Regions from separate parts of the Kocuria nitroreducens genome, predicted to be linked through region 1. Evidence: predicted binding sites of a transcription regulator. Region 1 holds the regulator's gene; each other region holds the start of a gene.
What was found. Region 1 encodes LexA, which represses DNA repair genes until DNA is damaged. Its sites were predicted from a motif close to TCGAACANNTGTTCGA; they were not measured.
Positions count from the first base shown of each region.

Region 1 (9,906 bases):
CGCGAGGTGCTGTGGATCTCCCGGCAGGGCGGCTGGGAGACCGGCCGCGGCTACGTGCCCGCGGAGGACGGCGACCCGGCGACCCTGCACGTGGCGCCGCTCAGCGTGGCCGGCACCCTGCGGGAGGGGCTCTTCGACGGGCGCACCGTGGTCCTCACCTCGGCCACCCTGTCCGTCGGCTCGTCCTTCGACTCCGCCGCAGGTGCCCTCGGCCTGCGGGGCGAGGGCGCTCCGCGCTGGGAGGGCGTGGACGTCGGCAGCCCGTTCGACTACCCGAGGCAGGGCATCCTCTACCTCGCCGAGCACCTGGAGAAGCCCGGCCGCCGGCTCTCGGAGGCCCAGCTGGACGAGATGCTGGCCCTGCTGGAGTCGTCCAAGGGCGGGGCCCTGGGGCTCTTCTCCTCCCGCCGGGCGGCGGAGGAGGCGGCCGAGGCCCTGCGCGGGCGCACCGACCTGCCGATCCTGTGCCAGGGGGACTCCACGCTCGCGGGACTCGTCCAGGAGTTCACCGACGACCCGTCCACGAGCCTGTTCGGCACGATGAGCCTGTGGCAGGGCGTCGACGTCCCCGGGGCCTCGTGCCGGCTCGTGATGATCGACCGCATCCCCTTCCCTCGACCGGACGACCCGCTGGCCAGCGCCCGCAGCCGCGCCGCGGAGCGGGCCGGTGGCAACGGGTTCATGTCCGTCTCCGCGACGCACGCGGCCGTGCGGCTCGCCCAGGGGGCCGGGCGGCTCATCCGCGCGGGCGGCGACCGGGGCGTCGTGGCCATCCTGGACTCCCGGATCGCGACCGCACGCTACGGCGGGTTCCTCCGCGGGTCCCTGCCGCCGCTGTGGACCACCACGGACCGCTCGGTGGTGCTCGGGGCGCTGCAGCGGCTCTCCGTGGGCTGAGCCCGCAACGCGGTCGCCCGGAGCGCGTCCCGACCCGCGCCGGACCCGGACGAGGCCGACGCCCCGGCGGCACCGGGCCCGGACGGCACCGGGCCCCCCGGCGGCGGCGGAGGGCCCGGTGCCGGGGCGTGCGGCGGGTCAGAGGCTGCGCAGCACCGAGACGACCTTGCCCATCACGGTGGCGTGGTCGCCGAGGATGGGCTCGTAGCGCGTGTTCTGCGGCAGCAGCCAGGTATGGCCGTCCCGCTGGCGGAAGGTCTTGACCGTGGCCTCGTCGTCGAGCAGGGCCGCCACGATGTCGCCGTTGTCGGCGGCGCTCTGCCGGCGCACCACCACCCAGTCGCCGTCGCAGATCGCGGCGTCGATCATCGAGTCCCCCTTGACGCGCAGCATGAACAGCTCGCCGTGCCCGACCAGCTGGCGGGGCAGCGCCAGGACGTCCTCGACGGACTGCTCGGCCGTGATCGGCCCGCCCGCGGCGATGTGGCCGACCAGGGGAACCATCGTCACGTCCGCCGAGGTGGACAGCTCGGCCACGGCGTCGTGGGCGGCGGGGTGCGGGGTGCGGCCGGCCGGAGCCGTCACGACCTCGCGCGACGGCTCGGCGGACTCCGCCCCGGCGGTCCCGCGCAGCTGCAGGGGAGTGAGCACCTCCATGGCACGCGGGCGCTTGGGGTCGCGGCGCAGATAGCCCAGCTTCTCGAGCTGGGAGAGCTGGTGGGTGACGCTGGAGAGCGAGGCCAGGCCCACAAGGTCCCCGATCTCCCGCATGGACGGCGGGTAGCCGTGCTCGGCGATGGAGCGCTGGATGGCCTCTAGAATGGTGCGCTGACGCACGCTGAGCCCGCGGCTGCGCGAGCGCGCCCCGGGGCGGGCGCCCCGGGCGCGGGGCTCCTCGGGGGCGGGGGGCTGGGCCATGGGAGCGTCGTCCTTTCCCGTCCGGCTGCTGGTGCCGCCGGTCTGCGCGGTGCCGGTTCCGATGTCGGACCCGGGTGGTTCGATAAGTCCCGGTCGGAAAGCGCCGGGGGTTCACAGCGCGCGCCGGCCGGAGGCCCGAACCTGTTCTCAGCCTAGGCGACACGCCATGAGTGTTCAAACATATGTACGACCCGGTGTCGACAGCCTTCGCAGACACGTGCTAGACATGGGTCATCGGTATTCGAAAGTATGTTCGATCGAATGAAGGGCCCGCAGAGGCCGTCGACCGGACCGGTGTTCGAGATCGCCCGCTCCGTGCGGGAACGTCAAGGAGTTCATGTCATGAGTGCCAGTGCCACCCTCAGCTCCGTCGTCGCCCGCCGCCGCGAGTCCGCAGGAGCCGCCCGCGGCCTCGGCCGTGCGCTCCGGCGAGCCCGCCCCGGGCGCTCCGGCTCCAGCACCCCGCTGACCCTGACCCGCCGCGGCCGGCTCGTGTTCCTGGGGCTGCCCGTCCTCGCCGGCTCCGCCGCCCTGGTCGTGCTGGCCGTGATCTTCCTCGTCCCCTCCACGGCCACCGCCACGAGCGACCCCGTCCTGGGCTCCGGGACCGAGCAGACCACCGTGTTCCCCGGCCAGAGCCTGTGGGAGCTCGCCGTGGCCGCCGACCCGGACCGCGACCCCCGGGACGTCATGGACGAGATCGTGGAGCTCAACGACCTGGACAGCTCGGTGCTCGTGGCCGGACAGCTCCTCGAGGTCCCGGCCGCCTGAACGGTCCACCCGGACACGGCGCCGTCGTGCAGGTGTCCGGTCCAGGAGGCCGGAGCACCGCGCTGGAGCAGCGGACCGGAACAGAGGGACGGAGCAGGAGACCGGACAGGCCCCTGGACCGGGGCATCCGGGCGGAGCACTAAACTGTTCGGGTGACGCAGAACCTGGACCGACTCAACGCCCTCCCGCTCCGCGACGACCTGCGCGGCAAGACGCCGTACGGCGCCCCGCAGCTCGACGTCGACGTGGCCCTCAACACCAACGAGAACACCCATCCGGTCCCGGCGGACGTGCACGCGGCGATCGTCCGGGAGGTCACCGAGACGGCCTGGACCCTCAACCGGTATCCGGACCGCGAATTCACCGCCCTCCGCGCGGAGCTCGCCGCGTACCTCGGCCACGGGCTCGGTCCAGCGAACCTGTGGGCGGCCAACGGCTCCAACGAGATCCTGCAGCAGATCCTGCAGGCCTTCGGCGGCCCCGGCCGCACCCTGCTCACCTTCGTCCCCACCTACTCGATGTATCCGTTGCTGGCCTCCGGGACGCACACCGGCTTCGTCGCGGGGGCGCGCGCCGCGGACTTCGACCTGTCCGCGGAGTCCGCGGCCGAGCAGGTGCGCCGGCACCGCCCGGACGTCGTCTTCCTCTGCTCGCCCAACAACCCGACGGGCACGGCGCTGGGCGCGGACGTGGTCACCGCCGTGTACGAGGCGGGGGAGGAGTTCCGCACGGTCGTGGTGGTCGACGAGGCCTACGCCGAGTTCTCCCACGGCGGCACCCCCACCGCGCTCACGCTGGTCGAGGGCCGGCCCCGCCTGGTCGTCTCCCGCACCATGAGCAAGGCGTTCGCGCTCGCCGGTGCCCGCCTGGGCTACTTCGCGGCGGCGCCCGAGGTCGCCGACGCCGTGCGCCTCGTCCGGCTGCCGTACCACCTCTCGGCCGTCACCCAGGCCACGGCCCTGGCGGCGCTGCGCCACTCGGGGTCGCTGCTGGCCAACGTTGAGGACATCAAGATGCAGCGCGACCGGATCGTCGACGAGCTCAAGCGGCTCGGGCTCGAGCCCGCCGAGTCCGACTCGAACTTCGTCTTCTTCGGCGGCATGGAGAACTCCCGGGCCGTGTGGGAGGCGCTGCTCGAGGACGGAGTGCTCGTGCGGGACGTCGGGATCCCCGGCCACCTGCGCGTCACCGCCGGCACCGAGGCGGAGACCACCGCGTTCCTGACCAGCATGGAACGGATCGTCTCCGGCCGCTGAGGAGCCCGGGGACCGGGTCCCCCCGACCCGGTTAGCATGGAAGCAGACCACCACCACCGGGCCCGCGGCGCCGCCGCGCGGCCCGGCCCGGACCACCCGCGGCCCGCCGACGGCCGTGCCGCGCCCGCGAGGAGTTCCCACCGAATGAGCGACCAGACCACCACCGGCCCCCGTGCGCCCCGCCGCGCCGCACTCGAGCGGCGCACGAGCGAGTCCGCGGTGTCCGTCGAGATAGACCTCGACGGCACCGGCGAGAACGACATCGACACCTCCGTGCCGTTCTACGACCACATGCTGACCGCGCTGTCGAAGCACTCGCTGATCGACATGCGGATCCGGGCGACCGGGGACACCCACATCGACGTCCACCACACCGTCGAGGACACGGCGATCGTGCTCGGGGACGCCCTGCGCCAGGCGCTGGGCGAGAAGGCGGGGATCCGCCGCTTCGGCGAGGCCACCGTCCCGCTGGACGAGGCCCTGGCCAACGCCGTGGTCGACATCTCCGGCCGGCCCTACGCGGTGCACACCGGCGAGCCGGAGGGGCAGCAGTACCACCTCATCGGCGGGCACTTCACCGGCTCCATGGTCCAGCACGTCTTCGAGGCCCTGGCCCACCACGCCGGGATCTGCCTGCACGTCACGCTGCTGGCCGGCCGGGACCCGCACCACATCGCCGAGGCCCAGTTCAAGGCCGTGGCCCGCGCCCTCCGCCAGGCCGTGGAGCCCGATCCCCGCGTCCGCGGGATCCCGTCCACGAAGGGGGCCCTGTGAGCACCGACGGCACCGCCACGACCGACGGCGGCACGAGGCCCACCGTCACCGTCCTCGACTACGGCGCCGGCAACGTGCGCTCGGCCGTGCGCGCCCTCGAGGCCGCCGGCGCGGACGTGGTGCTCAGCGCCGACCCGGAGGCGGTGCTCGACGCCGACGGCCTCGTGGTCCCCGGTGTGGGCGCGTTCGCCGCCGTGATGGACGGACTGCGCTCCGTCGACGGGCTGCGCCTCATCGGTCGCCGCCTGGCCGGCGGCCGTCCCGTGCTGGGCATCTGCGTGGGCCTGCAGGTCCTTTTCGACTCCGGGGTGGAGCACGGCCAGGAGACCGAGGGCATGGGTGAGTGGCCCGGGGTGGTCGAACGGCTGAAGGCCGACGTGGTCCCGCACATGGGCTGGAACACGGTCGAGCCGCCCGCGGGCAGCGTCCTGTTCCGGGGCATCGAGGACCAGCGGTTCTACTTCGTGCACTCCTACGGGGTGCAGGAGTGGGACTTCCCGCAGAGCATCCAGAAGATGCAGCCGCCGCAGGTCACCTGGTCCGAGCACGGCGGGCGCTTCATCGCGGCCGTGGAGAACGGCGCCCTGTGCGCCACGCAGTTCCACCCGGAGAAGTCCTCCGAGGCCGGCATCCAGCTGCTGCGCAACTGGCTCGGCACCCTGCCGCGCACGGGACGCCTCGACCACCTCAAGGCCGGTGACCCCCTGGGCGGGGACACCCTGGCCGGCCGTCCGACCCTGGAGAGCCAGGGCGACGCGTGAGCGGAGCCGTCGTCATCATGGTGCTCGGGGCCTTCGTCGCCGGCGGCGCCATCTCGTTCCACCAGCAGCGCATGCCATCCTGGACGGTCGTGCTCCTGGCCGTGACGGCCGCGGGCCTGATCGGCTACGGCGGGTACGCCTGGTTCCAGGGCCGCTGAGCCCTTCCCTCCTGTCCGAGACCCCGAACCCCGAGAAGAGAGACCCCATGTCCCTGAGCGAGACCCCCCGCCTCCAGCTGCTGCCCGCCGTCGACGTCGCGGACGGCCAGGCCGTGCGCCTGGTCCAGGGCGAGGCCGGCTCCGAGACCGGGTACGGCGACCCGCTCGAGGCGGCTCTCGCGTGGCAGGAGGCCGGCGCCGAGTGGATCCACCTCGTGGACCTCGACGCCGCCTTCGGCCGCGGCGACAACATCGACGTGCTCCGCCGCGTCGCCGCCGAACTGAAGCTGCAGGTCGAGATGTCCGGCGGCATCCGCGACGACGCCTCGCTGGAGCGGGCACTGTCCCTGGACCCCGCCCGGATCAACCTGGGCACCGCGGCCCTCGAGAACCCCGAGTGGACGCAGAAGGTCATCGCCGAGCACGGCGACGTCATCGCGGTGGGCCTCGACGTGCGGGGCACCGTCCTCGCCGCCCGCGGCTGGACCGAGGACGGCGGGGACCTCTGGGAGGTCCTGGACCGCCTCGAGGACCACGGCTGCGCCCGCTACGTGGTCACCGACGTCACCAAGGACGGCACCCTCAAGGGCCCCAACCTCGAGCTGCTGCAGGAGGTCGCGACCCGCACCGACAAGCCCGTGGTCGCCTCTGGTGGCATCTCCTCCCTCGACGACCTCGCGGCCCTGCGCACCCTCGTGCCCTCCGGCGTCGAGGGCGCGATCGTGGGCAAGGCCCTCTACGCGGGCCGGTTCACCCTCGAGGAGGCCCTCGACGTGGCGGGCCGGCCGGGAGCGCGGTGACGGACCGGCCCCTCCCGGAGCACATCGCCGCCCAGCTCGCGGGCGCGGGCGGCACGGAGGACACCGGCGGCCAGGCCTGGGCCGGGCGCACACTGGGGGAGGGCACCAGCCACACCCACCGCTTCCCCGACGACGACGGCGCCGCTGCCCCGGCCGTGCTCCAGGCCCTCCAGGACCTGCGCGCGGGGACGGGGGACGAGTCCTCCGTGGTCGCCGCGTTCGCCGGGACCCGGGTCTTCGTGCCCGTCGTGGCCGAGGTCTCCGCCTCGACCGTGACCGGGGCAGGGCTCGTGGCCGACAAGGAGGCCGACATGGCGCTCGTGTCCCTGCGGGCCGCGGACGGCCGGCAGGTGCTGCCGGTCTTCAGCTCCACGGCGGCGCTCGCCGACTGGCACGACCAGGCACGTCCGGTGGCCACGGACGTCCGGCGGGCGGCCGTGGCGGCGGTCAAGGACGGCACCCAGCTGCTCGTGCTCGACCCCGGCGCGGCTCTCCCATTCGTCGTGCGCCGCCCGGCCCTCTGGGCGCTGGCGCGGGGCAGGTCCTGGACGCCCTCCTACCGCAGCCCGGCGGTCGAGGCGGCGGTCCGGCGCTGCGCCCAGGACCTGCCCGGGGTGCTCGGGGTGGGGACGGCCCCCGGGGACGGGGTGGCCGTGCGCACCGTGGATGGGACGGTCGTCCGGGGCGGCGGGGCGGGCCCCGAGCTCGCCGTCGTGCTGTCCCTGCGGGCCGGGCTCGACCGGGAGCAGCTGGACGACCTCGTCGCCCGCTTCCAGGCCCGGCTGAGCGTCGAACCGGCCCTCGCGGAGGACGTGGACTCGATGCAGCTGCGCCTCACGACGGCGGGCTGACCCGGGGAGCCCGGATCAGCCCGCGACGTCCGTGCCGACAGCCCTCAGGTGACCGGACCCGTGAACCGCTCGCCGGGTCCCTGACCGGGGGCGTCCGGGTAGCGCGAGGCCTCCCGGAACGCGAGCTGCAGGGTGCGCAGGCCGTCGCGCAGCGGAGCGGCGTGCTGCGAGCCGATCTCCGGGGCCGCGGCGGTGACGAAGCCGGCCAGCGCGGTGATGAGCTTGCGGGCCTCGTCGAGGTCCTTGAGCGCCTCGGCGTCCTCCCCGGCGGCGAGACCGCACTTCACCGCGGCCGCGCTCATGAGGTGCACGGCCGCGGTGGTGATGACCTCGATGGCCGGGACCTCCGCGATGTCGCGCATCTGCTCGTCGACGGCACTGACCGTCTCCTGCGGGATCTCCTGGCCGGACCGTGCGTCGTCGTCGAAGCGGTAGGTGTTCTCGGAAGTCATGGCCCAACTCTGCCACACCGCCCTCGGCCGACCGGACCCTTCTGCCGCCGCCGGCACTATCCTGCAGGGGAGGCCGGGGACCGGCCGGAAGGAGGCGGGGCGCCGTGTGGGTCGGCTGGATCGAGTTCGACGTGCTCCTCGGGGACGTCCACTCCCTCAAGGGCAAGCGCTCCGTGGTGCGTCCCCTCGTGGCCGAGCTGCGCCGCCGGTTCCCGGTGACCGCAGCCGAGGTCGGCCACCTCGAGCTCCACCGCCGGGCTCTCGTGGGCACCGCCGTGGTCGCGGCGGACGCCGCCCGGCTCGTGGAGGTCCTTGACGAGGTCGAGCGCTTCGTCGCCGCCCGGCCGGAGACGGAGCTGCTCTCGGCCCACCGGGCCCTGCACAGCACCGAGGACGCGTGACGCCCCGCACGACCGTCGATTCCCGAACCCGCGGCCCATGGGCTAGACTGGTCGGCAGTGTGCAAGTGGAGGAGACTCCCACCCGCGCCGGCCACGGTCCCCGATCCTCTCGGACGACCGGCTCACGGCCGCCGGGTCCGCGACGACATCGTCCGCACGACGGCACGGCCGGAAACATCCGCGCCCGCTCCGTCATGCAGCGCGTCACCCCTGTGTGACGCACCGATGAGCCTCCGCTTGCCGACCGCAGCGGGGGCTTTTGTCGTTGCGGACCGGACCGAACCATGAGGTCCCCGGAAACCTCCGGGCGACCACGCAGAGCATCAGGAGCACGGCATTAGCGATCCACGTATCAATGACAGAATCCGAGTCCCCGAAGTCCGTCTCGTCGGACCCGCAGGCGAGCAGGTCGGCATCGTCCGCGTCGAGGACGCACTGAGGCTGGCCCGCGAATCGGATCTCGATCTGGTCGAGGTGGCGCCCAACGCCAAGCCGCCGGTGGCCAAGCTCATGGACTTCGGCAAGTACAAGTACGAGGCCGCGGTCAAGGCCCGGGAGTCGCGCAAGAACCAGACGAACACAGTCCTCAAAGAGGTCCGGTTCCGGCTCAAGATCGACACCCACGACTACGAGACCAAGGTCGGCCACGCCAAGCGGTTCCTCGGGTCCGGCGACAAGGTCAAGGCCATGATCCAGTTCCGCGGTCGCGAGCAGCAGCGTCCCGAGATGGGCGTCCGCCTGCTCGAGCGCTTCGCGAACGACGTCGCCGAGGTCGGCGCGGTGGAGTCGAGCCCCCGGGTCGACGGCCGCAACATGGTGATGGTCGTGGGACCGCTGAAGAACAAGGCCGAGGCCAAGGCCGAGGCGCGCCGCCAGAAGCAGCGCGACGAGGCGAAGGCCGAGAACGAGCGCAAGGCGAAGGACAAGATCGACACGTCCTCCGCGGCCCCCGTGACCCAGTCGATCGGGGACGCGTTCCCGGCCGAGCTGCGCGAGCGGGCCGGGCAGGTCGAGGAGCCGGTGCAGCAGCCGGTCCCGGAGCCCGAGGTCCAGGAGCCGGCACCGGCCCCGGAGACGGCGCAGACCGCCGCCCTCGAGCCGGAGGCCGCAGAGGTATCGGCGCCCGAGGCCGTCGAGACCCCGGCGCCCGAGGTCGTCGAGACTCCGGCGCCGCAGGCCGCCCCGAAGCCGCCGGCTCCCAAGGCCCCGGCTCCGCAGGCCCCGGCGCCCAAGGCTCCGGCCGCCGGGCCGAAGGCCCCCCGGCCCGGCCCCAAGCCGGGCGCCAAGCCCGGGCCCCAGGCCTGAGCGGCGCACGACCTTTCGCGCGAGCGGAACAGAACAGACAGCGCCCCGTGGCGTGCAGCCGGTCCCGGTTGCGCCCCGGGGCACCGTGGAGGTGCGGCGGACGTCGTCGCGCCCTCCGGTGGCCACCACCGGACGAATCGCAAGGAGAGCGGCCTACATGCCGAAGATGAAGACCCACAGCGGGGCGAAGAAGCGCTTCAAGCTCACCGGTACCGGCAAGGTGAAGCGCCAGCAGGCCAACCGCCGCCACTACCTGGAGCACAAGTCCTCCCGGCTGACCCGTCGCCTGGCCTCCGACCAGATCGTGGCCCCCGGCGACGCCAAGGTCATCAAGAAGATGCTGGGCAAGTAGTCCCCACCGCATCCGTTGGGGAGCCCGTCTCCCCGCCCCGCACAGAATTGACCTCCCGGCCGCAAGGTCCGGGACCGAAGTGAATGGAGTACACACGTGGCACGTGTGAAGCGGGCGGTCAACGCCCACAAGAAGCGCCGGGAAATCCTCGAGCAGGCCTCCGGCTACCGCGGCCAGCGCTCGCGCCTGTACCGCAAGGCGAAGGAGCAG
Region 1 covers NZ_JBHZTC010000004.1:12,494-22,399, reverse strand. Annotated here, with positions in the region: gene ACFYE1_RS03395 (ATP-dependent DNA helicase) at 1-897, shown strand, start outside; gene lexA (transcriptional repressor LexA) at 1,036-1,734, opposite strand; gene ACFYE1_RS03385 (LysM peptidoglycan-binding domain-containing protein) at 2,158-2,586, shown strand; gene ACFYE1_RS03380 (histidinol-phosphate transaminase) at 2,739-3,842, shown strand; gene hisB (imidazoleglycerol-phosphate dehydratase HisB) at 3,987-4,616, shown strand; gene hisH (imidazole glycerol phosphate synthase subunit HisH) at 4,613-5,377, shown strand; gene ACFYE1_RS03365 (hypothetical protein) at 5,374-5,535, shown strand; gene priA (bifunctional 1-(5-phosphoribosyl)-5-((5-phosphoribosylamino)methylideneamino)imidazole-4-carboxamide isomerase/phosphoribosylanthranilate isomerase PriA) at 5,583-6,335, shown strand; gene ACFYE1_RS03355 (SseB family protein) at 6,332-7,186, shown strand; gene ACFYE1_RS03350 (DUF1844 domain-containing protein) at 7,231-7,638, opposite strand; gene ACFYE1_RS03345 (DUF503 domain-containing protein) at 7,743-8,039, shown strand; gene infC (translation initiation factor IF-3) at 8,376-9,344, shown strand; gene rpmI (50S ribosomal protein L35) at 9,502-9,696, shown strand; gene rplT (50S ribosomal protein L20) at 9,793-9,906, shown strand, end outside.

Region 2 (9,906 bases), on a different contig from region 1:
CGTGGTGGTCAGCTCCTCCTTCATCTGGTCCCGGGTGCAGTAGATGTGGGCGTCGTCCTGGGTCATGCCGCGCACCCGGGTCAGGCCGTGGACCACGCCGGACTTCTCGTACCGGTACACCTGCCCGAACTCGAACAGGCGCAGCGGCAGCTCGCGGTAGGAGCGCCCCCGGGACCGGAAGATCAGGTTGTGCATCGGGCAGTTCATGGGTTTCAGGTAGTAGTCCTGGCCCTGCTTGGTCAGCTCCCCGGTCTGCGGGTCCCGCTCCTCGTCCACGTGCATCGCGGGGAACATGCCCTCGCGGTACCAGTCGAGGTGGCCGGAGACCTCGTAGAGGTGCCCCTTGGTGATGTGCGGGGTGTACACGAACTCGTAGCCGGCCTCCGTGTGCCGCTCCCGGGAGTAGTCCTCCATGGTCTTGCGGATGATCCCGCCCCGGGGGTGGAACACCGGCAGACCGGAGCCGAGCTCGTCGGGGAAAGAGAACAGGTCCATCTCCGAGCCGAGCCGGCGGTGGTCGCGTCGCTCCGCCTCGGCGAGGCGGTCCTTGTACGCCGTGAGGTCCTCCTTGGAGGGCCACGCGGTGCCGTAGATGCGCTGGAGCTGCTTGTTCTTCTCGGAGCCGCGCCAGTAGGCGGCGGCCGAGCGCATGAGGGCGTAGCCGTTGCCGATCAGCTTGGTGTCCGGCAGGTGCGGGCCGCGGCACAGGTCCTTCCAGACCGTCTCCCCGGTCTTGCGGTCCACGTTGTCGTAGATCGTCAGCTCGCCGGCCCCGACCTCCACGGAGGCGCCCTCCGCGGCGGCGTCCACGTCGCCGCCGGAACCGGGGCCCTGGGACAGGCCGATGAGCTCGAGCTTGTACGGCTCGTCCGCCATCTCCGCCCGTGCCTCGTCCTCGCTCACCGCGCGGCGGCGGAAGGACTGGGTGGAGTTCACGATCCGCTGCATCCGCTTCTCGATGGCTTTGAGGTCCTCGGGCGTGAAGGGGTGCTCGACGTCGAAGTCGAAGTAGAAGCCGTCGGTGACGTAGGGGCCGATGCCGAGCTTCGCGTCCTCGTGCAGCTGCTGCACGGCCTGGGCCATGACGTGGGCGGCGGAGTGGCGTAGCACCTCGAGGCCCTCGGGCTCGGAGACCAGCACCCGCTCCACGTCGTCCCCGTCGGCCAGCTCGACGGCCAGGTCCCTGAGCTCGCCGTTGACCCGGGCCACCACCACCGAGCGGTCCTCGCGGTACAGGTCCGCGGCGGACGTCCCAGTCCCCACCGTGCGCTGCTCGCCGTCGACGGTGATCGTGAGGGGGGCGGACTCGGGCTGGTGCTCGGGCACGGTGGTCATGGGGAAGGTGCTCCTCGGGTCGGAAAACGGCACGCACCGGTACGGGGGGCGCGTGGCAGCGGCACCGGCAGGCGGCGCGCACTGCATCGATGGTACCTGTCGGCCGCTGCGGGCAGCGGCGGTGAGATGATGACCGGCGGAGGTGAGGCCGCCCGATGCCCGCAGACGTTCCCGGACCGCCCGACCCGCCCGCGCCGGGAGGGGAGGGGCCCTCCTCTCCCCCGCCGCCCCGGCACCGGCTGTGGACCACCGGCTTCGTGCTGATGTGGGCGGGCCAGTTCCTCATCTCCATGAACTTCTACCTGCTGATGACCGTCATGGCGCTCTACGCCATGGACCGCTTCGGCACGGACGAGGCGCTGGCCGGGGTGGCCACGAGCGCCTTCATCGTCGGGGCGGTCCTGGCGCGGCTGCTCACCGGCAAGTACATGGAGCTGCTCGGGCGCCGGCGCGTGCTGTCCGCCGCGCTCGTGCTGCTGGCGCTGTGCGCCGCCGCCTATCTGCTGGACACCGGCTTCTGGGGCCTGCTGGTGGTGCGGGTCCTCAATGGTGTGGGCTTCGGCATGGCCACCACCGTGCTGCCCGCCGCCGTCCAGGCCCTCATCCCGGCACACCGGCGGGGCGAGGGCACCGGGTACTTCATGCTCTCCACCACCCTGGCCGCCGCGCTGGGCCCTCTGGTGGGGCTGAGCCTGTCCACGGCGGTGGGCTACGGCACGCTCTTCGGGGTGTGCACGGCGATCGCCCTGCTGGGTCTCGCCGTGGGAGCCTTCACCCGGGTCCCCGAGCTGAGCCTGTCCCCCGAGCAGCGCGCGGGACTCCGGTCCTTCTCCGTGGGGCAGTTCGTGGAGGTGCGGGCCCTGCCCGTGTCCGCGCTGATGCTCTTCGTGGGCGTGGGCTACTCGGCGGTCCTGTCCTTCCTCAACCCGTTCGCCGTGCAGGTGGACCTCGTGGGGCCCGCGGGCGCGTACTTCGTGGCCTACGCCGTCACCGTCCTGGTGAGCCGTCCGTTCGCGGGCCGTCTGCAGGACCGGCGCGGGGACAACGCGGTGCTGTACCCGTCGTTGCTGCTGTTCGTGGTGGCGCTGCTGCTGCTCGCGGCCGCGAACTCGCCGTTCCTGGTGCTCGCCTCGGGCACGGTGCTGGGGGTGGGCTACGGGGCGGTGCTCTCGGCGGCCCAGGCCGCCGCGGTCCGCTCGGCCCCGCTCACCCGCGTGGGGCTGTCCACCTCGACCTACTTCCTGTGCATGGACGTCGGAGTGGCGCTGGGCCCGGTGCTCATGGGGGCCATGGTCCCCGCGCTGGGCTACCGGGGCATGTACGTGGCGGCCGCGGCGGTGGTGGCGCTGGGCCTGGTCTACTACGCGACAGTGCCCGGCGCGCGGGCCCGGCGGGGAAGGGCGTGAACCGCGCCCGGTACGACGACGGGGCCCCCGTCACCGCGTGGTGACGGGGGCCCCGGAACAGATCGGGTGCGATCAGATGCGGTCGCGGCGATCGTTGTCGGTCAGGCCGGTGCCGCGCTCGGCGTCGGTCTCGACCTCGACCTGCTCCTTGCGGACCTCGGCGTCGACGCGCTCGGTGTCGCGGACGGTCTCCTTCTCGAGGCCGACCTTCTCGACGCCCACGGTCTCCTTGGCGACGACGGGACGCTCCTCGTGGAGGGTCACCTCGACGTCCTCCTCGCCGATGGTGCCGGAGGTGGCCTCGGTGCCGCTCAGCGGGGTGCGCTCGACACGGACCTCTTCGCGCTCGAGGGGCACGTCCACGGTCTCGTTCTCCGTGACCACGTACTTGCGCAGACGGGCGCGGCCGGTCTCGCGCTGCTCCTTGCCGACGTGCAGCTGCTCCTCGTGGCGGACCACGCCGTTGTCGGCACGGTCGGTGAGGTCGCGGTCACGGTCGGTGAGGTCGCGGTCACGGTCGGTGAGGTCGCGGTCGACGTCGGCGATCCCGGCCGTGCTGTTGCGATCGGTGCGGTTGCGGTCGTCGTAGCCGTCGTTCTCGGGGTAGCCGGCGGTGCCGGTCGCCGGGACGGCGTTGCGGTCGGTGTCCGCGGCGTAGCGGTCGTCGCGGTCGGCGAGACCCGCGGTGCCGGCGGTACCAGCGGTGCGGTCACGGTCCCGGTCGTCGGCGCCGGAGTAGTTCATCTTGTAGTAGCGGTAGATCTCCTCCTCCTCGGCCGGGGAGAGGTGCTGGTCCGCGTCCACGTTCGGGGCGTCCTTGACGACGTCCTTGGTGTAGGGAAGGACGAAGCGGTCGCCGTCCTGCTGGGCGCCGTCGACCGGGACGAAGCTCTCCTTGGTGCCGAACAGGCCGGTGTTGACGGTCACGAAGGTGACCTCTTCGGTGTTGTCGTCCAGGAAGACCTGCTCGACCTTGCCGATCTTGTCGCCGTCCGACCCGTAGGCGGTGGCGGAGAGCAGTGCGTTGACGTCATACGTAGCCATGAGAACTCCTTCTTCTATTCTGCGAGGCAACGGGCTCCCCTGGACGGGGGGCTCGCCGCGGACGATCTCCGCCTGGGGGGCGGGGTGCAGCTCGTCCGCTGTTATTAGTAACCATACTGGCAATCAGTTCCCTGGCCAATGGATTCACCGAGAGTGAAACCTCTGGATCCGGACGGTTTCCCGGCTCATCCTGCCCCGGCTCCCCGGAGGCTCAGCGGGGAGGCGGCGCGCACGGCCGCCGGGGTCCCCGGGTCGGTGAGGTCCCACGCCTGCTCCGCGCTGAGGCTGATCCCGCGGGGCCCGGTGCGCCGCGTCCGTCCCCGCACCAGCAGCATCCGCGTGCCGAACAGGTGCTGCCCCGAGCGGGCCTGGGCGTCGGAGAAGAAGGCGCAGTCCACCGCGCCCGTGCCGTCGTCGAGACTGACGAAGACCACCCGCCGGCCGCTGCGCATGGGAGGGGTCATGGTCGAGACCCGCACCCCCGCCACGAGCACCTCGGACCGGCTGCGCAGCTCGAGCAGCCGCTCCGAGGGCGTGACCCCGAGCTCTCGGAGCAGGGGGGCCCAGCTCTCCAGCAGGTGCGCCGAGACGTCCACCGCGAGCAGGTCCAGCTCGGTGCGGACCTTCTCCGCCAGGGTGGGCTCGGGACGCTCCGCGGGCAGGGCGCGCAGCTCGAGGTCCCCGAGCGGAAGGGCCAGCTGCCCCTCGACCTCCCCGGCCGGCCGGGTGGGCCGGCCGCTGTCCGCCCGGGTCCGCAGGGCGTGCACCAGGTCGGCGCGGGAGGCGGCGCCACCGGACCGGCGCAGCAGGCCGTCGAAGGCCCCGACGGCGGCGAGACGCTCGAGGGTGCGCCGGGCGGGACGGGCCCGCTGCCGCAGGTCGGCGAGCGAGGCGTAGGGCTGCCCGGCCACGATCCGGCGGACCTCGGCCTGGGAGACCCCGTGGATCCCGGTGAGGGCCAGGCGCACGCCCAGGCGGGCGGGGTCGTCGTCGAGCCGCTCCACGCGGTAGTGCTCGTCGGAGCGGTTGACGTCCACGGGCAGGACGGGGACGCCCATCCGCCGGGCCTCCCCCACGAGCAGGCGCTTGGGGTACATCCCGGGATCGTGCTCCCACAGCCCCGCGAGGAACGCCTCCGGGTGGTGGGCCTTCAGCCACGCGGACTGGTAGGTGGGCACCGCGAACGCCGCCCCGTGGGCCTTGCAGAAGCCGAACGAGCCGAACGCCGCCAGGATCCCCCAGACCCGGTCCACGACGTCCAGGGGGTAGTCCTGCGCGCGGGCCCGCTTGCGGAAGAACTCCTCCACCTCGAGCTGGCGCTCGGAGCCCAGCCGGCGGCGCAGCTCGTCGGCCCGGGCGAGCCCGCACCCGGTGAAGGTGTCCAGGATCCGCAGGACCTGCTCGTGGAAGACGGTCACCCCGTGGGTCTCGGCGAGGATCGGGTCGAGGGCCGGGTGGATCGAGACGGGCGGGGACCAGCCGTGGCGGTGCTCCAGGTAGGGGCGGACCATGTCCGAGTGCATGGGCCCGGGGCGGAACAGGGAGATGTCCACGATGAGGTCCCGGACGCTCGTGGGCGCCATCTTGCCGATGAGCTCGCGCTGGCCCGGGGACTCGATCTGGAAGCAGCCCAGGGTGTGGGTGGAGCGGATGAGCTCGAACGTCCTCGCGTCGTCCACGGGGATCGCCTCGAGGTCCAGGCGGGGGCGGCCGGGGTGGGTGCGGGCCACCTCGTCGACGGCGTGGGCCAGCGCCGACTGCATCCGCACGCCGAGGATGTCGAGCTTGAGCATGCCCATCGGGTCCATGTCGTGCTTGTCGAACTGGCTCATGGGCATCCCCGTCCCGCTGGACTGCACCGGGGTGCGGTCCAGGAGGCTCAGGTCCCCCAGGATCACCCCGCACGGGTGCATGGAGATGTGCCGGGGCAGCCGGTCCAGGCGCTCGGTGAGGTCCACGAGGAGGTCGAGCTGCTTCTCCTGGGCCACCTGCTCGGCGAAGTCCCTCAGTTCCGGCTGGCGGGCGATGGTCTCGCGCAGCGCCGAGGCCGGCAGGTGCCACAGCTGCTTGGCGGCACCGTCCACGGTCTCGGGGTCGATGCCGAGCGCCAGCCCGGCGTCCCGGACGGCGCCGCGGGCCCGGTAGGCGTTCTGCATGCTCATGAGGCTCACCCGCTCGGGGCCGAAGCGCTCGAAGATCCGCCGGTAGACGCGGTGACGCTCGGCCGACTCGACGTCGATGTCGATGTCCGGGAGGGTCGAGCGGTCGTTGGAGAGGAAGCGCTCGAAGAGCAGCTCGTGCTCGAGCGGATCCACCTGGGAGACGTCGAGCAGGTAGTTGACGAGCGAGGACACACCGGAGCCGCGGGCGGCGTGGCGCACCCCCATCTCGCCGATCATCGCGGAGACCTCGGCCACGGTGAGGAAGTAGGAGGCGAAGCCGAGGTCCTCGATCACCCCCAGCTCCTGCTCCAGCCGGTCCCGCACGGCCCGCGTCGCGCGGCGGCCCGGGTAGCGGCGCCCCAGCCCCGCCTCGCACCGGGCCCGCAGCTCCGCCGGCGCCGGCCGGTCCAGGCCGAGCACGGAGGCCTCGGGCACCACCGGCCGCCCCCAGCCGCAGTCGCCGGCCGGGTCCAGCCGGCACCGGTCGGCCACCCGCTGGGTGCCCGCCAGCAGGGCTGCGGCACCGGCGGCACCGAGGTCCGCGGCCCGGGCGATCTCCGCGGCGAGCGCACGCATCTGCCGGTCGGACTTGAGCCACCCCTGGCCGTTGGGCTGCAGCGGCTCCGGCGCCGCCGTCCGCCGGGACGCCCCGGTCCGTCCGGCGGCTCTTCTGCCGCCGGGCGCGCGGCCGGCGCGCTCCCCCAGGGTCTCGAGCGGCGTGAGGGCGCGGGCGGCGTCGAGGACGTCGGCGGTGGCGGCCTCGGCGGGGGTGGCGTAGCGCACCGCGTTGGTCAGCACGGGGGTCAGCCCCGCCTCGAGGGCGGCGCGCAGCATCCGGGCCGCGTGGGACGTGCTGCACGCCGTGCCGGGGGCCGCCAGGTGCGAGACCACCTCCACGGCGAGCGCCGGCGCGGGGAGCAGGGCCCGCCACCGGGCCAGGGCGGCGCGCCCGGTGCGGTAGCGGCGGGCCGCGAGCTCCTGACCGACGTCCGAGGCGGGCCCGAGCAGCACGATCAGGACCGGCTCCCCGTGCCGGGGCGAGCGGGCGGCGGCCGCGATCTCGGCGGAGGTCACCCCGGGCGGGCTCTTCGTGGCGTGGGCGGTGGAGACGAGCCGGCACAGGGCGGCGTAGCCTGCGCCGGCGGTGCCGCCGGCCGCCAGGACCACTACGCGGCCGAGGGCGCGCTCGCGGCCGGGGGCCAGCAGGACGAGGTCGACCCCCAGGACCGGGTCGATGCCGTGCTCCCGGCACGCGCCCAGGTGCTTGATCGCGCCGTAGAGCCCGTCCCGGTCGGTGCAGGCGAGCACGTCCGCGCCGTCCGCCGCGGCGGCGGCCGTCAGGACGGCGGGCCGGCTGACCCCGAAGTGGGCGCTGAAGGCGGTGGCGACGTGCAGGTGCGGAAAGCTCACGACCCCATTCGAATACGTGTTCGAATATTAAGTCAATTGCAAACCGCCGGACCTGCCAGAACTTCGGGGTCACGGTGTCCTTCGTGGCGCGCCGGGGCCCATGCCGTGGACCACACCCGGCCTCCCGTGCCGGGGTCCCGCTCCTGCCGCGTCTCGACCTGCTCTCGGAGCCGGCGGATCAGCTTGCAGCGCTCCCCTTCGCGGGACACGATCCGACCACGGTCCGCAGGAGCACCCGGCCCGGGACGCCCTCGTTCGGGGACGGGACGGTCCTCCACTTCTGTGGCATGTTGTTTCCTGCACCCATGGGCAGGGCCGGGGGGATCCGTCCTCCCCGGGACGGGCGGGCGCCGCACGGCCGCGGCGCCACGGCAGGACGGGGCGTCCGGCCCGCACGCCCCGCCGCACGGACGCAGGAGGAGACGACGATGGACGTCCGGCAGCTGATGTACTTCCTGGCCGTGGTGGACCACGGCGGGTTCACCCGTGCCGCCGAGCAGCTCATCATCGCCCAGCCCTCGCTGTCGCAGACCATCAAGGGCCTCGAGCGGGAGCTGGGGGTGCCGCTGTTCCACCGGATCGGCCGGCGGGTGGTGCTCAGCGGAGCCGGCCAGGAACTGGTGGGGCCGGCCCGGGTGGTGGTCCGCGATCTGGCCGCCGCCCGGGCCGCCGTCGACGACCTGCGCGGGGTCCGCAGCGGACGCCTGGACGTGATCGCCATGCCCTCCCCGGGGATCGAGCCGCTCACCGCGATGATCGCCGCCTACACCCGGGCCCACCCGGCCGTGACGGTCGACGTCGACGCCGCGTTCACCCCCGAGGAGGTGGCCGAGGCCGTGCGCACCGGCCGGGCCGAGATCGGGATCCTGGGCTCGGAGCGCCCGTTCCGCTCCGCCGAGGTCGAGGTGCGGCAGCTGGAGCAGCAGCCCCTGGTGCTGATCGTGAACCCGCAGGCGGACGCCTTCGGCGACGGCGGGACGATCCGGCGCGAGGACCTCGAGGGACACCGGGTGGTCGTGTCGCAGCGGGGGTCGCTGATGCGCCGGCTGGTCGACGACACCCTGGCCGGCGGGGTGCAGCTCGAGATCACCGCGGAGGTCGCCCACCGCACCTCGGTCCTGCCCCTGGTGCTGGCCGGAGTGGGCCACGCGGTGATGCCCTCCTCCTGGGGTCCCCTGGCGCACGCCGCGGGACTGCGCGTGCTGCGGATCGAGCCGGTCACGGTGCTGCACGTGGCCGTGCTCAGCCGCCCCGCGCACCTGACCCCGGCCGCCCGGGCGTTCCTGGAGGTCGCCGCCGAGCACGCGGCCCGGCACATCGCGGACCACCTCCGGGCGCCGTAGGGAGTGCCACAGGGCCTGCCACGGAGCGTGCCATAGGAGCTTCCTATCTACGGGATGGGAAGCCGGTCTTGGACCTGACCCGGACCGGGGCGCTCTACTGGAACCCGACACCGGGCAGGAGCACCGAAGATCACCCGAGAAGGAGAGCACCACCATGACCGAGCACCAGGTCTTCACCATCGCCTCGATCCCCGCCGACGGCGTCGGCCAGGAGGTCGTCGCCGCCGGCCGCACGGTCCTGGACGCGATGGCCGCCCAGTCCGGCGGGGCGTTCTCCTTCGACTGGACCGAGTTCCCCTGGGGCTCCGAGTACTACGCCCAGCACGGCGTGATGATGCCCGCCGACGGGCTGGAGGCCCTGAAGGCCTTCGACGCGATCTACTTCGGCGCCGTGGGCTGGGAGAACGTCCCGGACCACGTCAGCCTGTGGGGGCTGCGGCTGAACATCACCCAGAACTTCGACCAGTGGGCCAACATCCGCCCCGTGCGGTTCCTGTCCGGGGTGGTCTCCCCGCTGCGCAAGGCCGAGGACACCGAGCTGGACTGGGTCGTGGTGCGGGAGAACAGCGAGGGCGAGTACGCCGGGCTCGGCGGGCGCAACCTCTCCGGCCGGGGTCCCGGCAACGAGGTCGCCGTCCAGTCCTCGCTGTTCACCGAGAAGGGGTGCGAGCGGATCATCCGCTTTGCCTTCGACCTCGCTCGCACCCGCACGGTCAAGAAGGTCTCGAGCGTGACCAAGTCCAACGCCCAGCAGTACGGCATGGTGCTGTGGGACGAGGTCTTCGCCCGGGTCGCCAAAGACTACCCCGACGTGCAGACGGAGTCCGTGCTGGTGGACGCGATGAGCGCGAAGTTCGTCCTGCACCCCGAGGACCTGTCGGTGGTGGTGGCCTCCAACCTCAACGCCGACATCCTCTCCGACCTCGGCTCCGCCCTGGCCGGCAGCCTCGGGCTGGCCGCCAGTGCGAACCTGAATCCGGAGCGGCGGTTCCCGTCGATGTTCGAGCCCGTCCACGGCACCGCCCCGGACATCGCCGGGCAGGGGATCTCCAACCCCATCGGGGCGATCGCCAGCGCGGCCCTGATGCTCGACCACTTCGGTCTGCACGACGAAGCCCGCCGCCTGGAGGCCGCCCTCGAGGCCACCACCGCCTCCGGGCACCTCACCCGCGACATCGGCGGCACCGCAGACACCGCCGAGATCAC
Region 2 covers NZ_JBHZTC010000008.1:63,007-72,912, reverse strand. Annotated here, with positions in the region: gene thrS (threonine--tRNA ligase) at 1-1,335, opposite strand, end outside; gene ACFYE1_RS07155 (MFS transporter) at 1,491-2,741, shown strand; gene ACFYE1_RS07150 (PRC and DUF2382 domain-containing protein) at 2,814-3,785, opposite strand; gene ACFYE1_RS07145 (DNA polymerase III subunit alpha) at 3,971-7,357, opposite strand; gene ACFYE1_RS07140 (LysR family transcriptional regulator) at 7,786-8,700, shown strand; gene ACFYE1_RS07135 (tartrate dehydrogenase) at 8,855-9,906, shown strand, end outside.
Region 2: the regulator LexA is predicted to act here: its motif matches at 7,366-7,381, upstream of ACFYE1_RS07145 (DNA polymerase III subunit alpha).

Region 3 (9,906 bases), on a different contig from region 1:
ACGAACCCGAACGGCAGGTCCGTGGTGGCCAGGGCGGCGCCCAGCCAGGACAGGGCGAAGCCGGAGTGTCCCTGGTGCGGTGACCACGGCTCGAGGTGGTCCGAGCACATGGCGGCACCGAAGCCGGCCTGCTGGGCGTGCCCGACGTCGCGCAGCAGCTGCTCGGGAGGGATCTGCTCGTGGGAGGCGTGGAAGCCGATCGTCGCCATGGGGTCCTCCGGTCGAAGGCGGGAACAGGACAGTGGAATTCAGGACGGTGGAACAGGACAGCAGGAACAGGTGGGGACGGGTGTCGCGGACCGGCTCAGCCGGCCGCCGCCCGGAGGTCCTCGGCGGGGGTGCAGACGTTGCGCAGCTCGCCGATGCCCTCGATCTCGGTGACGACCTCCTGGCCGTCGCGCAGCCAGATCCGGCGGGGCTTCCTGGCCAGGCCCACGCCGGCGGGAGTGCCGCAGGCCACGAGGTCCCCGGGCTCGAGGGTCAGGAACCGGCTGAGGTACTCGACGAGCTCCACGGCGGAAAAGATCATCCGGTCGGTGCCGGAGTCCTGGTGCCGCACGCCGTCCACGGTGCAGCGGATCGCCAGTCCCGCCTCGGGGTCGATCTCGTCGGGGGTCACGACCACGGGGCCCACCGGGGTGGTCCGGTCGAAGTTCTTGCCCTGGAACCACTCGGAGGTCCGGCCCTGCCAGTCCCGCACCGAGATGTCGTTCATGATGGTGTACCCGGCGATCGCGGCCCGCGCCCGGTCGAGCGTGGCGTGGCGCAGGGGCGAGCCGATCACCACGGTGAGCTCGGCCTCCCAGTCGACCTTCTCGGACTCCTCTGGCATGGCGATGGGGTCGGTGGGGCCGATGAGCGCGGTGGCGTACTTCGCGAAGATCGTGGGGTGCTCCGGGATCTCCTGGCCGACCTCCTCCGCGTGGTCGTAGAAGTTCAGTCCGGCGCACAGGATCTTGCCCGGGCGCAGGACGGGGGTCGCCAGGACCTCCGGGGCCGGCGCGGGGCCCGGCTCCCCCGGCAGCCGCAGGTCGCCCCCGGCGAGGAGGGCCCCGACGTCGGGGACGGGGAGGTAGACGGTCCGCCCGTCCTCCTGCCGGAACGCCTGGGTGGTGCCGTCGCGTCGCACGGTGCCGAGTCTCACGGGTGCTCCCTCATGTTCTGCGGTGCGGTCTGCGACTCCGATCCTATGCACCTCCGGTGGGCCTATGCACAGCGCACCACCCGGATCCCCGAGGCGCTCGTGGCCGCGAGCAGACGCCAGCGCCCGGTGTCGAGGGTGTGGACGAGCTCGAGGGTCAGCAGCTCGGAGCGGGCGTTCAGCTGGACCTGGACCCGCCACATCTGCTGGTCCACCGCCCCGATCCCGCGGTCCTTGGGCAGCCGGGCGTCCTCGGACCACCAGGCGCGGCGCTCGTACCAGCGCACGGGGTCCTGGGCCACCAGGTAGTTCCGCTCGCGCCAGCGCACGCCCACCGGCACCCCGTCCGTGTCGCAGTCCACGTCGACGCTCTCCGTCAGGAAACCCACGACGGCTCCTCTCTCCCTCGGCCGGCGCCCGTTGCGCGGTGCGCCCTGTTCCCTGGAAGCTAGAACACCTGTACGACACGCTAACCCGTGACGGTACCGGAATGGAACAGGCATTCCCCCCGGGCCGTTGCTCCGGCCCAAGCGTTCACTTTTGCGACCGGCCGTGGGGGAGCATGGACAAGCCCAGCGAAATGGATACGCTGAGAGCACGGAGGGCCTGCCCTGCGCGGCCCGCCCGGACGTCCCCTGTCCCTCGTCCGCCCCGCCGGAGCAGCCGGCGTCGACCTCACGGAGGCCTCCCATGACCGGAACCATCACGCTGATCGCCCACACCGCGGCGAACACCAAAACTCCTGCGGTGACCCTGCGTCCGGCCGGTCCGGAGGACGCCGACAGCCTCGCCCAGCTCTACTACTCCTCCTACGAGCAGGGCGGTGTCTCCAGCCTGGAGGAGGCCCGCCAGGTGATCCGGGGCGTCTTCGACGGGGAGTACGGGCCCTTCCTCCCCGACGCCTCGCCGGTGGTGGTCGACGACGACGGGACCGTGGTGGCCGCTGCCCTCGTGCTGTCCCGGCGGATCGGCGAGGACCTCCCCGACGTCCCCTACATCTTCGAGCTGTTCACGGCGGCCTCCCGCCGCCGCCAGGGCCTGGCCGAGCAGCTGGTGCGCTGCGCCATGGGCACCCTCTACAACAACGGCTACGACCAGGTCTGCCTGCGGATCGACGAGGACAACGCGGCGGCGCTCGCCCTCTACCTGACGCTCGACTTCAATCGCTGGGTCCCCGAGACGGACTACGTCTGAGTCCGGCGGACGCTCCGGACGGGGGACGCCGGAACGAACGCCACCAGGCCCGGAAAAGGCCACGGGAAGGGCCCGGGACCCGCGATGTGGGTCCCGGGCCCTTCCCATGGCCTCCCCTGTGGCCGGATCAGAGCGCGAAATCCTCCCGGACCGGAGGATCGACGGCGATGTCGACGAACCGTGCCCAGCGGGGGCGCACCGCCACGAGACGGGTGCTGGCCTTGTCCGTGGCCCCCGGGTGCCGGGACTCCAGCACCTCGCCGGCGTCCCGCGCGGCGGGCCCCTCGAGCACGGCGGCCTCGCCCTCGAGCTGGAACTCCTGGCCCGTCCCGGAGACCACCACGAGGGAGACCCGGGGGTCCGCGAGGAGGTTGGCGTACTTGCGGCTGCGCTCGTTCGTGCCGAAGACCAGCCGCCCGTCCCCGTGGGCCGCGAGGTTGATCCACGCGGACTCGGGGCAGCCGGCGCCGCTGTTGGTCGCCACGACTCCGCCGCCGTGGGCGCGGACGAAGTCGGCGATCCGGTCGGCGGGGTCCCGGGGGCTCAGAACAGGCTCCGCTGCGGCTCCACGAGCTCCGGGGAGTTGTTGCGCACGTTGCCGACCGCAGGGTCCACCGGGTCGAGCACCCAGTCGGCGGCCGACCGGTGCGCCTCGGCCCGGACCAGGTCCACGAGCTGCGGGGCGTCGTCCTCGCCCGGGCGCAGCCAGTCCCCCACGTGCTCGGGCGCCAGCGGGATCGGCATCCGGTCGTGCAGACCGTGCAGCTCCGTGAGCACGGGGTGCTCGTCCGAGGGCTCCGGGGAGTCGGTGGTGAGGATGGAGCAGGACAGCAGCCACGTGCTCCCGCCGCCGTCCCGGCCGGGCTGCAGGGCCGCGGAGTGCAGCTCCGTGCCCTCGGGCACCCGCCACCACTCGTAGATCCCGGCGAACCAGATGGTCTCCTCCGGGTCGGCCGGGTGGACGTAGTAGGGCTGCTTGCGCCCGCCCTTCCCGGCGCCGGGCTCCTTCTTCCACTCGTAGTAGCCGTTGGCCGGGACCGCGCACCGGCGGGCGCGGACCGCCTTGCGGAAGGACGGCTTCTCGAGGACGGTCTCCGACCGGGCGTTGAACATCTTCGACCCGACCGCCGGGTCCTTGGCCCAGCCCGGGACCAGTCCCCAGCGGGCCACGTGCAGCTCGCGGACCAGTTCCCCGTCGTCGTCCCGGCCGTCCCCGCCCGTCAGGCGCTCGAGGACGATCGGCACGTCGGTGGTGGGCGCGGTGTTCCAGTTGGCCCGCAGCCGCTCGTGGTCGGCGGTGTCGCCGAGGCTCTCGTCCGGGACGGCCCCGGTCTCGGCCACGAGGTCGCCCACGGCCCGGGCGATGACATAGCGTCCGCACATCTGCTGTCTCCTCGGTCTGCCCGGCTCGCGGCCGGGGCTCAGTCGGTGAGCGGTCCGTACCCCAGGTACTGGGAGTACATGCCGTACACCTTGCGGATCCCGCGCTCGACGTCGGCCACGGTGGTGCCCGGGCGCAGGTCGTCCACGGCCCCCGCGGTGGCGGGGTCCCAGTCCAGGCCGAGGGCGGCGTAGACGTCGGTGAGCACCGAGCGGATGGGCTCGGACTGCTCGACCACCAGCACGGTGCTGAAGTACCAGGCGCCCGCGACCACCCGCTGGGCCGTCCCGGCCAGCTTCACCCTCCGGCCCGGGGCCGACGACGACGCCGGGTGCGTCCCGTGCACGCTGTGCTCGCCGGCGCAGTACTCGCCCGGGAGCTCGCCGACGTCGGCCTCGACCTCGAGCTCCTCCAGGGCGGCCACGATCATGTCGCCGAAGAGGCGGTAGCGGTCCTGGATGCCCGAGGTGGGGTCCTCGGCGGCCTCGAGGTGGTCGATGATCAGGCACCCGCCGTGGTAGGCCGCGGCACGGCCGCCCACCTTGCGGACCAGGGGCTCGAACCCGCTCTCGCGGGCGGCCCGGGCGGCGTCGGCGAAGCCCGTGCGCAGCTCGTCCCGGCGGCCGAAGGCCACCGTGGGGGACGGTTCGTAGAGGCGCAGGACGGGTCCGTTGCGGCGCACGTCGGCGAGGAGGGTCATGGCGCTCTCGTAGTCCTGCTGGGCGCCCAGGGACTTGCGCTGGCGGAGAAGTTTCATGCTGGTCCCAGTCTAGTGGCGGATCCGGACGGTCCTGCGGCGGGTCACGCCCGGGCGATCCCGCTGCCGCGGAACCACCGCCCCAGGGCCAGGGCGCTGAGCTCCACCTTCTCGGCCCACGCGACCGCCTCCTCGTCGGCGGCGTCGGAGACGTGCTTGACCATCCGCAGCGGCACGCCCAGGTGCCGGCAGGCCACCGCGATCGCCCAGCCCTCCATGTCCACGAGGTCCGCCCGAGCGGCCAGGGCGTCCCGGGCGGGTCCGCCGGCCACGAAGGAGTCCCCGGTGGCGAGCACGGGCCCGTCGCCGCCGAGCTCGATGACGTTGTCCACGGGGATCCCGGCCGCGCGCAGCAGCTCCTCGTCCACGTCCCGGTTGATGATCCGGGAGGGCTCGAGCACCCCGGTCAGCCCATGCTTCAGGGCGCCGGCGCTGCCGATGTTGAGCACCGTCAGCTCCGGCCGCCGCGCGGGGTCCGGGCAGCGGGTCAGCACCGCCTCGGTGGTGCGCACCGCCGCGGCCGACATCCCGACGCCGGTCAGGACCAGGTCGATGTCCTCCGGGAAGTACCTGGTCTCCAGAGGGTGGGCGGCGAGAACGAGCAGCTGGGGCACCCCGTCACTCTATCCGCACCCCGGTGCCCGCTCCTCCTTGTCTCCTGCCCACTCCTGCCGCCGCCGAGTCCTGCCGTCCCCGGTCGCCCTCGCCGCCGAGTTCCCCTTCCGATCGCAGCCCCCGGACCGAACGTGGGGATCCGCGGCGGCACGGGGGACTCCGCGCAGCCGGCCGGATCCACCGGGAACTCGGCGGGACATCGGCGCGGCGGCGGCGCGGCGGTGGGACGTCAGGCACGGCGGGTGGTGAACAGCGCGGCGAGCCGCCGGTCGGACTCCGCCTGGGCGTCGAGGTCGTGCGCTCCGCCCGTCACGAGCAGCTCGTCCGCCCCGGTCCGTGCGAGCAGATGCTCCAGCTGTGACCGGACCTCCGGGGCCGTGCCGTGGACGGAGGCCGTGAGGCTCTCCTCCACGAGGGCCCGCTCCCGGCCCGTGAGCCCGTCCGGCGCCGCGGGCCGCGCGGGTGCCAGGGGCGGGAACTCGCCCCGGGTGCGGGAGGCGGCCAGGGCGCGGGCCTCGGGCAGCAGCACGCCCCGGGCGGCCGCACGGGTCCGCGCCACCGCGACGTTCACCGAGACCACCACGTAGGGCTCCGGCCACCAGGACGACGGGCGGAACTGCGCGCGGTACCGCTCGAGCACCGCGGCGGCGCCGTCGGGGCCCTCACGGTGGAGCACCGGGCCGCCGAGCACCACGGAGAGTCCCGCCCGGGCGGCGGTCTCCACCCCGGCGCCGGTCGCCAGGACGAAGACCGGCGTCGCGGCGTGGTTGCGGGGCCGGGCGGTCACCGCGGCCGCGCCGGAGAGGTGGGTGAGCAGCTCCGCGAGGTCCTCACCGAAGCGGTCCCCGGCCTCCTTGCCGGTGCGCAGGGCGTCCCGGACCGCGGCGGTGAAGCCGAGGGAGCGGCCCACGCCGAGGTCGATCCGGCCGGGGTGCAGGGCCTCGAGGGTGGCGGCCTGCTCGGCGACCACGAGGGGCTGGTGGTTGGGGAGCATGATCCCGCCGGAGCCGATCCTCAGGCGGCGGGTCCGGGCGGCCAGGGCGGCCATCAGCACCGCCGGCGCAGATCCGGCGATGCCCGGCACCGCGTGGTGCTCGGCCACCCAGAACCGGTGGTAGCCCAGCTCCTCCGCGCGCTCGGCCCGCTCCAGGACGCGGGCGAGGTCCTCGGCCTCCGTGGAACCGTCCCGGGTGTTGGCGCGGTCGAGGAGGGAGAGCGGAACGTCGGAGAGGGCCATGGTGCGCACAACCCGGGCGGCGACGGAAGCATTCCGGGCCCCGGCCCTGGGCGGGGCAAGGACGTCCCGGTGTGTGCAGACCGGCGTCGCCGGGAGCTGCTCGTCAGGCGCGGTCCAGGGCTTCCTCGGCGGCGACCCAGCCGAGCATCGCGCACTTGACCCGGGCCACGAACCGCGAGACCCCGGCGAAGGCGGCGGCGTCGCCGAGGACCTCTTCGTCGGGGGTCACGGTGCCCCGGGACCGCAGGAGGTCCCGGAACGCCCCGATCAGCTCCACCAGCTCGGCCCGCGTCATCCCGGGGGCGGTCTCGGCCAGCACGGAGGCCGCGGCCATGGAGATCGAGCACCCCTCGCCCTCCCAGCTCAGCCGCTCCACCGCCGGATCCGCGCCCTCCGGGGCGTCGGCGAGCTCGACGCGCACGGTGATCTCGTCACCGCACGTGGGGTTGTACTGGTGCGACTCCCCGCTGCCGTGCCCGGGTGCCGGGGCGGCCAGTCCCTCCCCGGTCCGCCGCTTGGCGTGGTCGAGGATGACCTCCTGGTACATCCCGTCCAGCGCGCTCATGGAGTCCTCCTCGGTCGTTCCGGTGCGGTGGTCACGGGGCTCAGCCGGCCACGCGGAAGTAGCTGCGGACCCCGGCGAGCTCGGCCAGGAACCGGTCGACGTCCTCGGTGGTGGTGTAGAGGTAGCCGCTGGCCCGGGTGGTGGCGGTCAGCCCCAGCGCCCGGTGCAGCGGCTGGGCGCAGTGGTGGCCCACCCGCACGGCCACCCCGGCCACGTCCAGGACCTGGCCGACGTCGTGGGCGTGCACCCCGGCCACGTCCACGGCCGCCAGCCCCACCCGCTCCGCGCCCGGGGCCGGGCCGATCAGCCGGACCCCCTCGAGCTCGGCGAGCCCGGCCGCGAGCCGCTGCCCCAGCTCGTGCTCGTGGGCGGCGACCCGCTCCATCCCGATGCCCTGGAGGTAGCGCACCGCCTCGGCCAGCGCCACGACCTGGGCCACCCGCTGGGTGCCGGCCTCGAACCGGGTCGGGGCCGGCAGGTACCGGGCGGACTCCATGGTGACCTTCGTGATCATGGACCCGCCCGTGAGGAACGGGGGCATGGCGTCCAGCAGCTCGGCCCTCCCCCACAGCGCCCCGATGCCGGTGGGCCCGAGCATCTTGTGCCCGGAGAACACCGCGAAGTCCACTCCCAGAGCGGGCAGGTCCACGGGCAAGTGCGGCACCGACTGGCAGGCGTCCAGCACGGTCAGCGCCCCCACCCCCTGGGCCAGCTCGACGAGTGCTGGGACGTCGGTGATCGCGCCGGTGACGTTGGAGACGTGGCTGAAGGCCACCACCCGGGTGCGCTCGCCGATGACCTCGGCGGCGGCCCCGAGATCGAGGGCGCCGGTCTCGTCGACGGGGATCCAGCGCAGAGCGGCCCCGGTGCGGGCGGCCAGCTCCTGCCACGGGATGAGGTTGGCGTGGTGCTCGAGCTCGGTGGTGACGATCTCGTCGCCGGGGCCCAGCCGGAACCGCCCGGCCGCTTCTCCCCCGCGCCCGGTGGAGGCGTTGGAGAAGGCGTAGGTGATCAGGTTGATCGCCTCGGTGGCGTTGGAGGTCCACACCAGCTCCCGCTCGGTGCCGCCCACGAAGCCGGCCACGACCCGTCGGGCCTCCTCGTAGGCGTCGGTGGCCTCCACCGCCAGGGCGTGGGCGCCGCGGTGGACGGCCGCGTTGCGGTGCAGGTAGAAGTTCCGCTCGGCGTCCAGGACGGCCAGGGGCTTCTGCGAGGTCGCTCCCGAGTCCAGGTAGATGGCCGGGCTGTTCGTCAGCAGCGGGAAGTCCTCCCGGAGCGCACGCACTTCGGAATCGGTCAGGGGCAGCACGTGGTTTCCTTCCATGCTCCGACACTGTACGGCCCGGGCCCGGGAGGGACCCGGGCGCGCGCCTCCCGGCGTCACGGGCGGGCTAGCGGTGGCGGGGGCGCAGGTAGGTGTTGCCGTTCGCGTCCTTCTCGACCACGAACTCCTCCTGCAGGTCCTGGTACCACTGCTGGGTCTGCTCGCTGGGCTGGTCCTGGCCCCTGAGGTTGCGGGGGCTGCGCACGGCGGGTCCGTAGAACCGCATGGCGAAGTCGTCGAAGCGCCGGAACAGGCTGGGCCTCGGTTCGTCGTCGGGGTGCTGCTGCTCGCGCATGGTGTCCTTCCGGGTGGCGGTACGGGACGTCCCTGCCATGATCCCCCGCCGGGCGGCGGAAGGTGAAACCGGAACGGTCCGCGACGAGCCCGGCCGGCGAGGCGCGCCGGTCGCCCGGTCCAGTGCCGTGCCGGAGCGGTTCGGGTGCTCAGCCCCGGACGAGGCGCGTGAGCAGTCCCGCTGCGACCAGCAGGGTTCCGGCCGCGGTGAGGAGCCACAGCCAGCGGTACGGGGCGATGAGGGCCCAGCGGTGCGGATGGCGGGCGTGGTAGTAGACCGTGACCTCCGCCCCGTGCTGGGGCGCCGGGGCCGGCGGGCGCGGCCAGGGTTCTTCGTGGATCTCGTACCGGGTGGTGTGCCAGCGCAGGCGGTGCCGGCCGCCCTCGACCAGGTGCACGGCCGCGGTCCGGACCCACCAGGCGTACAGGCACCGGACGAGCAGCGCTGCCACCAGCAGCGCCGTTCCCGCGGTGAGGCAGGCGGCGCTCACCACCCCGGTGCGGGCCATCTCGCTGAGCTCGGTCACGGAGGCGAGCCTATCGCTCCCCCCGGAGGGAAGGGCCCGCTCCGGGCTGCGGTGCGCCGACGCCGCCCCGTCTCGCCGCCGCCCGGCAGGACCGTGGAGCGACCGGGCGACCGGCCGCTCAGGAGCGCCCACAGAGGCCGGGGGACAGAAAAACGTATTGACGAACATCGATGCTGATGGCACTCTTTCACATAGACGGACGTCGATACCAAAGAACGGCCGTCGCACCCGAAAGGAACCCGTCATGTCCAGAGTCCAGCTCGCCCTGCGCGTGGCCGATCTCGAGCGCTCCATCGAGTTCTACTCCACCCTGTTCAACACGGTCCCCGCCAAACGACGCCCGGGCTACGCCAACTTCGCCGTCGCGGAGCCGCCGCTGAAGCTCGTGCTGCTGGAGGGCGCGCCCGGTGACGACACCCGCATGGACCACCTCGGCGTGGAGGTGGAGAGCACCGAGGTCGTCGAGGCCGCCGCGCAGCGCCTGGCCGACGCCGGCCTGACCACTCGCCAGGAGGAGCAGACCACCTGCTGCTACGCCGTCCAGGACAAGGTGTGGGTGACCGGACCGGGCCAGGAGCCGTGGGAGGTCTACACCGTCACCGCCGACGCCCGGCCCGATCTCGAGGGCCGGACCGGCCGGGAACTCTCCGCGGTCGGCGGCGACGGCTCGTGCTGCACCCCGGGTCCCGGGTCCTGACCCACGGCGGCCCGAAGAGACCAGCGGCCCCACGAGGTCACGAAAGGGAACACCCCTGGTGACCGTCCAGTTGCAGGAGTAAACTGGCGTCCTCAGCTGTTGCGCCTCGGCACCGGGACGTCGCTCCCGGTGCCACCGGTTCCCCGGAGGCGCATCGCCCCCGGGGAACATCTC
Region 3 covers NZ_JBHZTC010000008.1:50,753-60,658, reverse strand. Annotated here, with positions in the region: gene ACFYE1_RS07120 (TIGR03885 family FMN-dependent LLM class oxidoreductase) at 1-209, opposite strand, end outside; gene ACFYE1_RS07115 (fumarylacetoacetate hydrolase family protein) at 305-1,144, opposite strand; gene ACFYE1_RS07110 (DUF6504 family protein) at 1,207-1,530, opposite strand; gene ACFYE1_RS07105 (GNAT family N-acetyltransferase) at 1,832-2,335, shown strand; gene ACFYE1_RS07100 (pyridoxamine 5'-phosphate oxidase family protein) at 2,463-2,855, opposite strand; gene ACFYE1_RS07095 (SOS response-associated peptidase) at 2,879-3,718, opposite strand; gene ACFYE1_RS07090 (lipoate--protein ligase family protein) at 3,757-4,473, opposite strand; gene ACFYE1_RS07085 (nucleosidase) at 4,518-5,087, opposite strand; gene ACFYE1_RS07080 (MsnO8 family LLM class oxidoreductase) at 5,318-6,325, opposite strand; gene sufU (Fe-S cluster assembly sulfur transfer protein SufU) at 6,429-6,890, opposite strand; gene ACFYE1_RS07070 (aminotransferase class V-fold PLP-dependent enzyme) at 6,931-8,214, opposite strand; gene ACFYE1_RS07065 (hypothetical protein) at 8,282-8,509, opposite strand; gene ACFYE1_RS07060 (hypothetical protein) at 8,658-9,035, opposite strand; gene ACFYE1_RS07055 (ArsI/CadI family heavy metal resistance metalloenzyme) at 9,280-9,732, shown strand.
Region 3: the regulator LexA is predicted to act here: its motif matches at 1,591-1,606, upstream of ACFYE1_RS07110 (DUF6504 family protein).